DNA from 2 places in the Buttiauxella sp. WJP83 genome. Region 1 is predicted to be linked to the other one. Evidence: predicted binding sites of a transcription regulator. Region 1 holds the regulator's gene; the other holds the start of a gene.
What was found. Region 1 encodes CRP, which controls carbon source genes, mostly activating them, when cyclic AMP is high. Its sites were predicted from a motif close to ATGTGANNNNNNTCACAT; they were not measured.

Region 1 (5,312 bases):
GAAATAGCCTCTGCATTCCATGTTGGTACGCACGGTTCTACCTACGGTGGGAATCCACTGGCGTGTGCGGTTGCCGGCGCGGCGTTTGATATCATCAATACGCCTGAAGTGTTGGCTGGCGTCACAGAAAAACGTCAGCAGTTTGTGAAGCATTTACAGCAGATTGATGAGCAATTTGACGTGTTCAGCGATATTCGCGGCATGGGCTTGTTGATTGGCGCGGAGCTGAAACCGCAATACAAAGGCCGTGCACGTGAATTCCTCCATGCGGCAGCGCAAGAAGGGGTGATGGTTTTGAATGCCGGGCCTGATGTCATGCGTTTTGCACCAGCCTTGATCGTTGAAAAGGCTGATATTGATGAAGGAATGGCGCGCTTTGCTAAAGCGGTCGAGAAAATCGTATCTCAAGACGTGTAAGCACCCGTGTCATCCGACAAAACGGCGGATGACGTAGGTTTATTGACTCTCAGGCCGACGTAAACGGTTCAGCCAGATACCATGATGGGGGCGCTGGCGCCATGCAACCGACGAAATGGTGTGCATGGTGCTGAGGTGACCCAAAATCCGCTGTAAATGTTGTTCCATTGTGCTCAACGGCCCACTCGGAAGCCCTTCCAGTGGGTCGAGTATATTCGCATCGTTCGTCTCACCAGGCCCATCGTACTGCAACCGCTGTTGGCATCGTTGCAGCGCAATTTCACATGATTGCAGATAATGCTGGGCTAAATCCGGGGTCAGCATATTGTGCTCGCGTGCCAGAGTCGTCATGGCATTGATGTGTTCGACGATAAACTGGCTGTGCGTCACCCACAGTTTCATATCTGCCAGATAATGCGAGTTGAAACCGGGCTCCTGCATCGCCTGGTTCAGCGAATTAAACAGCGCATTATGGGCCTGATTGACCTTCATCCGTTCCCAGGCCAAAGGCGTGGGTTCAGGGTCGTTGCTCAGAATCAGGCGAATGGCCTCCTGGTCTGTCTCCAGTGCGTCGTGGGCGTTCTGGCGCAGCAATCCACTTTGCCATTGCGGCCAAAGCCACACCATGCCACCGAAGGCAATCAAACAGCCCAGCAGCGTATCTATCAAACGTGGAACAATAAATTGCTCGGCGCTGAGCGTTAACAGTTGCAGGGTATATACCGCTGTCACGGTAAAACCAATTGTCGCCCAGCCGTAGCTTTGGCGAATGATCAGATAGCTGACGAGCGTGATGACCAGCATCGCGGCCAACGCAATGTCTTGTGGGAAGTGAAAGTGCAGGGCGAAACCCGCAATGGCCAGGCCTGCAATGGTACCTGCCGAACGGTGCAGAATGCGTACTCGGGTAGCGCCGTAGCCGTTTTGCGTGACAAACATCACCGTCATTAAAATCCAGTAGGGTTTGGGGAGATGCAAAAATGCCCCAAAAATACTGGCGATAGTTAGCATTACGCCTAACCGGGCGGCGTTGCGCAGAGCCGCTGATTTCAATGACATATAGCTTTTCAGCGCGGCCCACAGTGGTAAGCGGCGTTGCCTGTCTTCCATTAAATCCCTGACGTACAGCGGGCGTTGGCTGCGTAATACACGCGCGATACGGCTGAAGTGATAATGACAAAACTGTCCGACTGGGTTATCCGGATTCTGCCGGGCGATTTTCTCAAGGGCTTCAATTTGCTTCTCCATCGTAAAACGCTGCGGGTAACGATGGTAAAGAATGTCATCAGCCAGAACACGCAAACGGGCCGCAATGGTCTGCGCATTCCAGCGAATAACGGCTTCCGCATGGCTTTGCGCGACAAGTTTTTGCACCTCGGCAGGTTGGTGCAAACTGACGGAAATGTGCTCTTGTAGATCTAACGCTATTTGAAAAGAGCGTAACAAATGCTTGTAACCGTTTTGCTGATTCGCCGATAGCATATGCAGTTGTTGGTAGCAGTTGGTAATCAAGTCGACGGCTTTTTGCTGGCGCGCCAGCAACGGCGGAAGTGCCGTCTCGGGATCGACGTGCTGAGTGAGCATGCCGTATTTGGCTTCGCAGTAATCCGCTAATTGGCGATAGAGCAGGCTTAAAGATTCGCGCAACGGCTGCTCTCGCCATATCCAGAACCAAAGCCAGTTAAAGACCCCATACCAAATCGTGCCAAAGACATACAGCGCCATCGGCTTCCAGATAGGCATGTTACCGGCCATGCTAAGTGTAAAAATGGCAGCAATCAGCGAGGCGGGAAGTAAGCGTGCATGCAGGGCGCTGATTTCAGCAGTGACCCCCAACATAAGGGCCATAACAAAGAGAATGACGGGCAATGGAACGGTGGTGTAGAGCAGCAAAAGCTGCATGATTAAACTGCTGACTGCAAAAAGAGTGCTACCAACAATCAGACGTTTGAAGAAGCGCTTATGGGGGGTATCCAGGCCGGCAATGTTGCAACAGGCGGGCACTAACGAGAACAGCAGACCTAACTGCAAATTTCCAAGCAGTAATCCTACCCCCACAGGAAGGCAGAGTACCAGCGTTTGTCGCAATGCGTAGTTAACTTCTGGATGGTAGATCAGTCGGCGCCACATAGCTCTTCATAATACAAGTTGCGTGGGTGTTGGCTACACTCAGAGAAATGTAGAAACAAAAAAAGCGTGTTACCTGAGTGACACGCCTTTTTTGAGGACGGAGATTAACGAGTGCCGTAAACGACGATCGTTTTACCGTGAGCAGAGATCAGGTTTTGATCTTCCAGCATTTTCAAGATACGACCAACGGTTTCACGAGAACAACCCACGATCTGACCGATTTCCTGACGGGTAATTTTAATCTGCATACCGTCTGGGTGGGTCATTGCATCAGGTTGTTTCGCCAGGTTCAGCAGTGTTTGTGCAATACGACCAGTCACATCCAGGAATGCCAGGTTACCGACTTTCTCAGATGTCACTTGCAGACGACGAGCCATCTGGGAAGACAGGCGCATCAGAATGTCTGGGTTGACCTGAATCAGCTGGCGGAATTTTTTATAGGAAATTTCAGCCACTTCACAGGCAGATTTAGCACGAACCCATGCACTACGTTCCTGGCCTTCTTCGAACAGCCCTAACTCACCAATAAAATCGCCCTGATTCAGATAGGAGAGGATCATTTCCTTGCCCTCTTCATCTTTAATCAGAACAGCCACAGAGCCCTTGACGATGTAATACAGCGTCTCAGCTTTTTCACCCTGGTGAATCAGTGTGCTCTTCGATGGATACTTATGAATATGGCAATGGGACAAGAACCATTCGAGAGTCGGGTCTGTTTGCGGTTTGCCAAGCACCATGCGCGGTTATCCTCTGTTTATAACTAGCTACCAACGACAAGACGCTAAACATCCTGTCTGGCGTTGCAAGTATTAGAATATTCCCCATCTTGGGGAGATGGCACGCAAGTCATTCTTGCTGCCTGTAATTAGTGACGTCCTCTGCATACATGCATTACGTCAATGTATCGATGTAGCATCTGGATTGTTTTAGCATAGCTTTTGACAAGTGTCTCCTATTGTCTCGTTTCAGCATGACGCAGGTCGCCTTCCGTTGCCAGTTTTGCTGCATCCGCGTACTCTGAAAGGGTTTTTTCAACTGGAGAAGTAACATGCAGGCACGAGTGAAGTGGGTAGAAGGGTTAACCTTCCTTGGGGAGTCCGCTTCAGGACACCAGATTTTGATGGATGGTAATTCTGGCGATAAAGCACCAAGTCCGATGGAGATGGTTCTGATGGCTGCGGGGGGCTGCAGTGCAATCGATGTGGTTTCTATTTTGCAAAAAGGTCGCTACAACGTGACGGATTGCGAAGTAAAACTGACCTCTGAGCGCCGTGAAGAAGCCCCTCGTCTTTTTACCACCATTAACCTGCATTTCATCGTGACAGGCAAAGAACTGAAAGATAACGCGGTTTCCCGCGCGGTGGATCTCTCTGCTGAAAAGTATTGTTCTGTCGCTCTGATGCTGGAAAAAGCTGTGAACATTACTCATAGCTATGAAGTGATTGAAGGCTAATGTGTGTCAGCAGGGCGGTAATTATCCGCCCTGATTGATGTGTCGACCTTCTGCCAGCCGTTTAACTAGCGGTGCCATGATCAATTCCATTGCCAGTCCCATCTTGCCGCCTGGCACCACTAATGTATTGATGTGGGAAATGAATGAGCCTTGCAACATGGCGAGTAAGTACGGGTAATCGATGTCATCCAGCCCACGAAAATGGATCACCACGAAGCTTTCATCCAGTGACGGAATACCACGTGCCGCAAATGGGTTCGACGTATCAACGGTAGGCACGCGCTGGAAGTTGATATGGGTCCGGGAAAATTGCGGCGTGATGTAATTGATGTAATCGTCCATCGAACGCACGACTGAGTCCATCACCGCTTCTCTTGAGTGCCCGCGTTCGCTGGTGTCCCGCACCAGTTTTTGTATCCATTCCAGGTTCACAATCGGCACTACGCCAACCAGTAGGTCGACGGCATTCGCCACATCATGTTGTGGGGTGACGACTCCTCCGTGCAAACCTTCATAGAACAAGACATCAGTCGGTTCCGGCAGCGACTGCCACGGGGTAAACGTCCCCGGAATTTGGTTCCAGGGTACCGCTTCATCATAGGTATGCAGATACTTGCGTGATTTACCTTGCCCGGTATTTCCGTACTCCAGAAACGTTTGTTCCAGTAAGCCGAAGTCATTCGCTTCCGGGCCAAAGTAGCTGATATGGCGACCCAAATCGCGAGCTTTACGGATAGCCATATCCATTTCAGGGCGAGTGAAACGGTGGAAACTGTCACCTTCGACTTCGGCTGCGCGAAGATTGAGTTGCTGAAATATTTTACGAAAGGCAAGGCTGGTGGTGGTCGTTCCCGCGCCGCTGGAACCTGTTACGGCAATAACCGGATGTTTGGCTGACATAAGGCAACAACTCCCTGGGTAATCACAAGTGGGTTTAGCTGGGTTTGGCCCTCACCCTAACCCTCTCCCCCAGGAGAGGGAACTGGATTGAGCATGTTCTTCTCCCTATCCCGAAGAGGGAACTGGGTTGAGCATGTTTTTCTCCTTATCCCAGAAGAGGGACTGGAGCGGGTCTGTTTTGTTTTTCTCCCTCTCCTTTGGGAGAGGGTTGGGGTGAGGGGCATTATGCAGTATAGAAGATTAATATTTAGCCGCGAAATTGCCCACGGGCCATGATATTCACCGTTTCATGGAGTTCTGACCAAACCAATACGGCCTCTCCACTTTGCAGTTGGCGCTTAACATCGGCCACCTTTTGCTCTAGTGAGCGCTCTTGTTCACCATAATCTGTACCTTCGCGTAATACAAAGGA
Region 2 (5,312 bases), 1.1 Mb from region 1:
CGCTGGAAGAATTCGCGGCACGTTACCAGATGGGCCTTTCCAACATGTTGGAAGCCAACCCTGGTGTTGACCCGTACTTGCCAAAAGCTGGCACTATCCTGAACATTCCTCAGCAGTTGATTCTGCCGGACACCGTTCATGAAGGTATCGTCATCAACAGCGCTGAGATGCGTCTCTACTACTACCCTGCTGGCACCAACACGGTTATCGTGCTGCCGATCGGTATCGGTCAGTTGGGTAAAGACACCCCAATGAACTGGACGACAAAAGTAGAACGTAAAAAAGCAGGCCCAACCTGGACGCCGACGGCGAAAATGCATGCGGAATATGTTGCTGCAGGTACACCACTGCCAGCCGTTGTTCCCGCAGGCCCGGACAACCCTATGGGTCTGTATGCGCTGTATATTGGTCGTCTGTACGCGATTCACGGCACCAACGCGAACTTTGGTATCGGCCTGCGCGTGAGCCACGGTTGTGTGCGTCTGCGTAACGAAGACATCAAATTCCTGTTCGAAAAAGTGCCGGTCGGTACGCGTGTTCAGTTCATCAACGAACCGGTTAAAGCCACCGTTGAGCCAGATGGTTCGCGCTACATTGAAGTGCACAACCCACTGTCTACAACTGAAGCGCAGTTCAACTCTCGTGAAATTGTTCCAATCACGCTGAAAAACAACGTTACAGCCATCACCGCTCAGCCAGACGTTGATAGCACCGTATTGGATCAAGCGATTCAGAGCCGTTCCGGTATGCCGGTGCGTTTGAACTAAGCGAAGATTACCCTTTTGAAAGCGGCCCTCGGGCCGCTTTTTTTATACCTGAAAAACAGCATCTTGTTATACCCGAAATAATTCAAGTTGCAGGAAGGCTACCAGGCCGTAAGTCCCCAGGAGCATAGCTAACTATGTGACTGGGGCGCGCGGGCGCAGTCAACGCACCTACGGCTTGAAGAATGAAGGGTATAAACGTTCCCATCAGGAATGTTTGGTATGCTAATAATTCATGATGTGACCGGTAGCACATTTTTGAGTTTAATTGTATGATGAATGCGTTTTCTAAAAGGTAATCACTATGCGTAACTCATTTACCGCAATATGGCAGTACCTGCGGGCATTTATCTTAATTTACATATGTTTATATGCAGGCATTGCTATTTCATCACTGCTTCCTATTACTATTCCCGGCAGTATTATTGGCATGCTAATTCTGTTTGTTTTGCTCTCACTGCAAATCGTTCCCGCTAAATGGGTTAAGCCTGGTTGCCAGATATTAATTCGTAATATGGCGTTGTTGTTTGTGCCGATTGGCGTTGGCGTTATGCAATATGTCGATGTGATAAAACAGCAATTTGGCCCGGTGGTGGTGTCATGTTTTATCAGTACGTTGGTGGTGTTAGTGGTGGTGAGTTGGAGTTCCCATTTAATCCATGGCGAACGTAATGTGGTTGGTGAACGCGAGGGTGACGAAAAATGATGCATCATATTTGGTGGTCTTTACCCTTAACACTGGTGACTTTCTTCCTCGCCCGGCAGGTCGCTGTACGTTATAAATCGCCGATCCTGAATCCGCTTCTGATATCCATGATTGTGATCATTCCAATCCTGGTATTCACCCGTACGCCTTACGAACATTATTTCGAAGGCAGTAAAATATTGAATGACTTGTTGCAACCCGCAGTTGTTGCTCTCGCCTTCCCTCTTTACGAACAGCTTCACCAGATCCGCGCTCGTTGGAAATCAATTATCACTATCTGCTTTATTGGCAGCATGGTAGCGATGATTACCGGTACGTCTGTGGCACTGCTGATGGGCGCAACACCACAAATTGCCGCATCAATCCTGCCTAAATCAGTCACCACACCGATTGCCATGGCCGTTGGCGGAAGCATTGGTGGTATTCCGGCAATTAGCGCAGTTTGCGTGATCTTCGTCGGTATTCTGGGGGCCGTGTTTGGTCATACGTTGTTAAATCTGATGCGTATTACGACTAAATCGTCGCGAGGGCTGGCGATGGGCGCGGCTTCACACGCCCTGGGCACCGCTCGTTGCGCGGAAGTGGATTTCCAGGAGGGTGCGTTTAGTTCATTGGCACTGGTGATTTGCGGCATCATCACGTCACTGATTGCCCCGTTCCTGTTCCCTGTTATTTTGGCGGTTGTGGGTTAAAACTTGCGAGAGATCGCGCATTTTCATTCTTTATTTCATATGTTGCATTTGTAATTGGATAAAGATCACATATAAAGCCTATGCAGACCCGTAAACTGTCGATCAATAAAGACAGCTCAATTACTTGTTATGAGGCTCTTCCAATGCGCTCACGTTTTCAGGCAGCTCTCGCACAACTCCCGGCTTCACTGCAAGCCGCTCTGCAACCTTTGCTTACTGATGCTCATTTCCCGGCAATGTTTAGTGCGTCAGAAGTCGAATCATTGAAAGCTCAGACCGGGCTGGATGACGATGCATTGGCTTTTGCATTATTGCCACTCGCCGCTTCATGTGCCCGTGCTGATTTATCAAAGTTCTACGTGGGCGCCGTAGCCCGCGGCGTAAGCGGTAATCTTTATTTTGGTGGCAATATGGAGTTTCCTGGCACCACCATGCAGCAGACCGTTCATGCCGAGCAGAGCGCCATTACCCACGCGTGGATGCGCGGTGAAAAAGCCCTTTCCGCCATTACCGTTAACTACACGCCTTGTGGCCACTGCCGCCAGTTTATGAATGAACTGAATAGCGGTGTGGCACTGCGCATTAATTTGCCGGGCCGTAATCCTGCCACCCTCGGCGATTATCTGCCTGATGCATTTGGCCCACGTGATTTAGAAATCAAAACCCTGCTGCTGGATGAAATGGATCATGGTTTTGCCTTGCAGGGCGATGAGTTAAGCAAGGCCGCCATTACAGCGGCAAACCGCAGCCATGCGCCGTACAGCAATGCACCTTCAGGTGTTGCGCTGGAAATGCGTGACGGGACGATTTTCAAAGGCAGCTATGCAGAAAATGCGGCATTCAACCCTTCCCTGCCGCCACTGCAAGCGGCGCTGAATCTGTTAAGCCTGTCGGGTTACGACTATAACGATATTCAGCGTGCCATCCTTGCTGAAAAAGCTGATGCACCATTGACACAGTGGGACGCCACCGCTGCGACACTCAAAGCGCTGGGCTGCATGAACATCGATCGCACCTTGTTAAATTAATAAGTGCGTTGCGGGCGTGAAACCGCCCGCATCGCTGATATACCCAATGGATTTCGAGTTGCAGGAAGGCGGCAAGTGAAAGAGTCCCAATGAGCTTACTTGAGTAAGTGATTTGGGCGATTGAACGCAGCCAACGCACATGCAGCTTGAAAGACGAAGGGGATACACTTGCTCTTCACCACCAGGTAAAGTAGCCTTGAATAAAATTCCCTCCCTTTATTGAGCCGCAAGTCCATGTTGAAGCGCGTGTTTTATAGCCTGTTGGTCATAATCGGATTGGCTGTGGTAGCTGCGCTTTGTCTTGACCGCTGGATAAGCTGGAAAACCGCACCTTACGTCTACGACGATCTGCAAGATTTACCGTATCGCCAGGTCGGTGTGGTGCTCGGAACCGCCAAGTATTACCGGACTGGTGTGATTAACCAGTACTATCAATATCGTATCCAGGGTGCGTTAAACGCTTATAACAGCGGTAAAGTGAACTACTTGCTGTTAAGTGGCGATAATGCGCTGCAAAGTTACAACGAACCCATGACGATGCGTAAAGATTTGATTGCCGGTGGTGTTGACCCGGCCGATATCGTGCTGGATTACGCCGGATTTCGAACTCTGGACTCCATCGTTCGTACCCGCAAGGTCTTTGATACCAACGATTTCATCATTATCACTCAGCGTTTCCATTGCGAACGTGCGTTGTTTATCGCCCTGCATATGGGGATCCAGGCGCAGTGTTATGCCGTTCCTTCACCTAAAAATATGATGACTGTGCGTGTTCGCGAGTTTGGCGCTCGTTTAGGGGCGCTGGCGGATTTGTACATATTCAAGCGTGAACCGCGTTTTCTTGGGCCTCTGGTGCCGATCCCTGCAATGCATGAAGTACCGGAAGATGCGCAAGCTTATCCAGCTGTAACGCCTGAGCAATTGCTCGAATTGCAGAAAGAAGAGAAGAAATAAAAAAGCCTTCCAGATCGGAAGGCTTCAATCTACCCAAAATAATTCGAGTTGCAGGAAGGCGGCAAACTCAGGAATCCCCAGGAGCTTACTTGAGTAAGTGACTGGGGTGAGTGAGTGCAGCCAACGCACATGCAACTTGAAGTATGAAGGGTATTACTTCTTACGCGCGTATTTCAGTGAATCCAGTGCCACCGCGAAGATAATAATCGCACCCTTAATAATGTACTGCCAGTAAGGGTTCACGCCGATATACGTCAGGCCGTAGTTGATGACGGTGAAGATGATAACACCGGTCACCACACCCACTACCGTACCCACACCGCCGCTGAACGACACGCCGCCAACGACGCACGCTGCAATCGCATCCAGTTCGTACATGAAGCCAAGGTTGTTGGTTGCAGAACCGATACGCCCGGCTTCCAGCATCCCGCCGAAGGCGTAGAACACACCAGACAGCGCATAAATCATGATCAAGTTCAGGGCAACGTTAACACCAGAAACTTTAGCCGCTTCAGGGTTACCACCGATGGCAAAGATGTTCTTACCAAAGCGCGTTTTATTCCACAGAATCCAGACAAAGCCAATCGCAATCAACGCGTAGAACGTAATGTACGAGAGCTTAAAGTTACCCATCTTGATAAAGCCCTGGGTAAAGGTCGAGAAGCCGCTATCGAACCCCGCAATTGGTGATGCGCCAACAAAGTCGTAGTACAGGGAGTTGATACCGTAAACGATGATCATCGTGCCCAATGTGGTGATAAACGGCGTCACGTTCAGGTATGCGATGATTATACCGTTCACCAGACCAATGATTGCGCCGATAGCACACACGATCAGGATAACCAATGGAATTGGCATGGTTTGCATATCAGGGAAAACTTTGTTCACGTTTTCCATCGACTGCAAGAAGGTCGCAGAAACAACCGCAGCCAGCCCCACCTGACGACCCGCTGAAAGGTCAGTACCCTGAGTCACAATCAGCCCTGCCACACCCAGTGCAATAATGATACGCACCGAAGATTGAGTCAGGATGTTACTTAAGTTCATTAAGCTTAAAAACGTTGGATCCTGGAAAATAATAATCGCCAGTAGCACCAGCAATACGACATAAATGCCGCCTTCTTTCAGATAAGTTAGAAAACTTTTCTTATTTAACGCACTCATTTTA

Region 2: cdd (cytidine deaminase) is a predicted target of CRP. The motif match lies at 2,216-2,233, and genes of this name have one in related genera.

The regions. Positions count from the first base shown of each region.
Region 1 covers NZ_CP110080.1:360,608-365,919, forward strand. The annotation lists gene argD (bifunctional acetylornithine/succinyldiaminopimelate transaminase) at 1-417, shown strand, start outside; gene OH773_RS01605 (YccS/YhfK family putative transporter) at 457-2,547, opposite strand; gene crp (cAMP-activated global transcriptional regulator CRP) at 2,652-3,284, opposite strand; gene OH773_RS01615 (OsmC family protein) at 3,596-4,000, shown strand; gene OH773_RS01620 (phosphoribulokinase) at 4,022-4,900, opposite strand; gene OH773_RS01625 (YheU family protein) at 5,148-5,312, opposite strand, start outside.
Region 2 covers NZ_CP110080.1:1,503,136-1,508,447, reverse strand. The annotation lists gene ldtB (L,D-transpeptidase) at 1-767, shown strand, start outside; gene OH773_RS07035 (CidA/LrgA family protein) at 1,069-1,470, shown strand; gene OH773_RS07030 (CidB/LrgB family autolysis modulator) at 1,467-2,162, shown strand; gene cdd (cytidine deaminase) at 2,306-3,190, shown strand; gene sanA (outer membrane permeability protein SanA) at 3,425-4,144, shown strand; gene mglC (galactose/methyl galactoside ABC transporter permease MglC) at 4,298-5,308, opposite strand.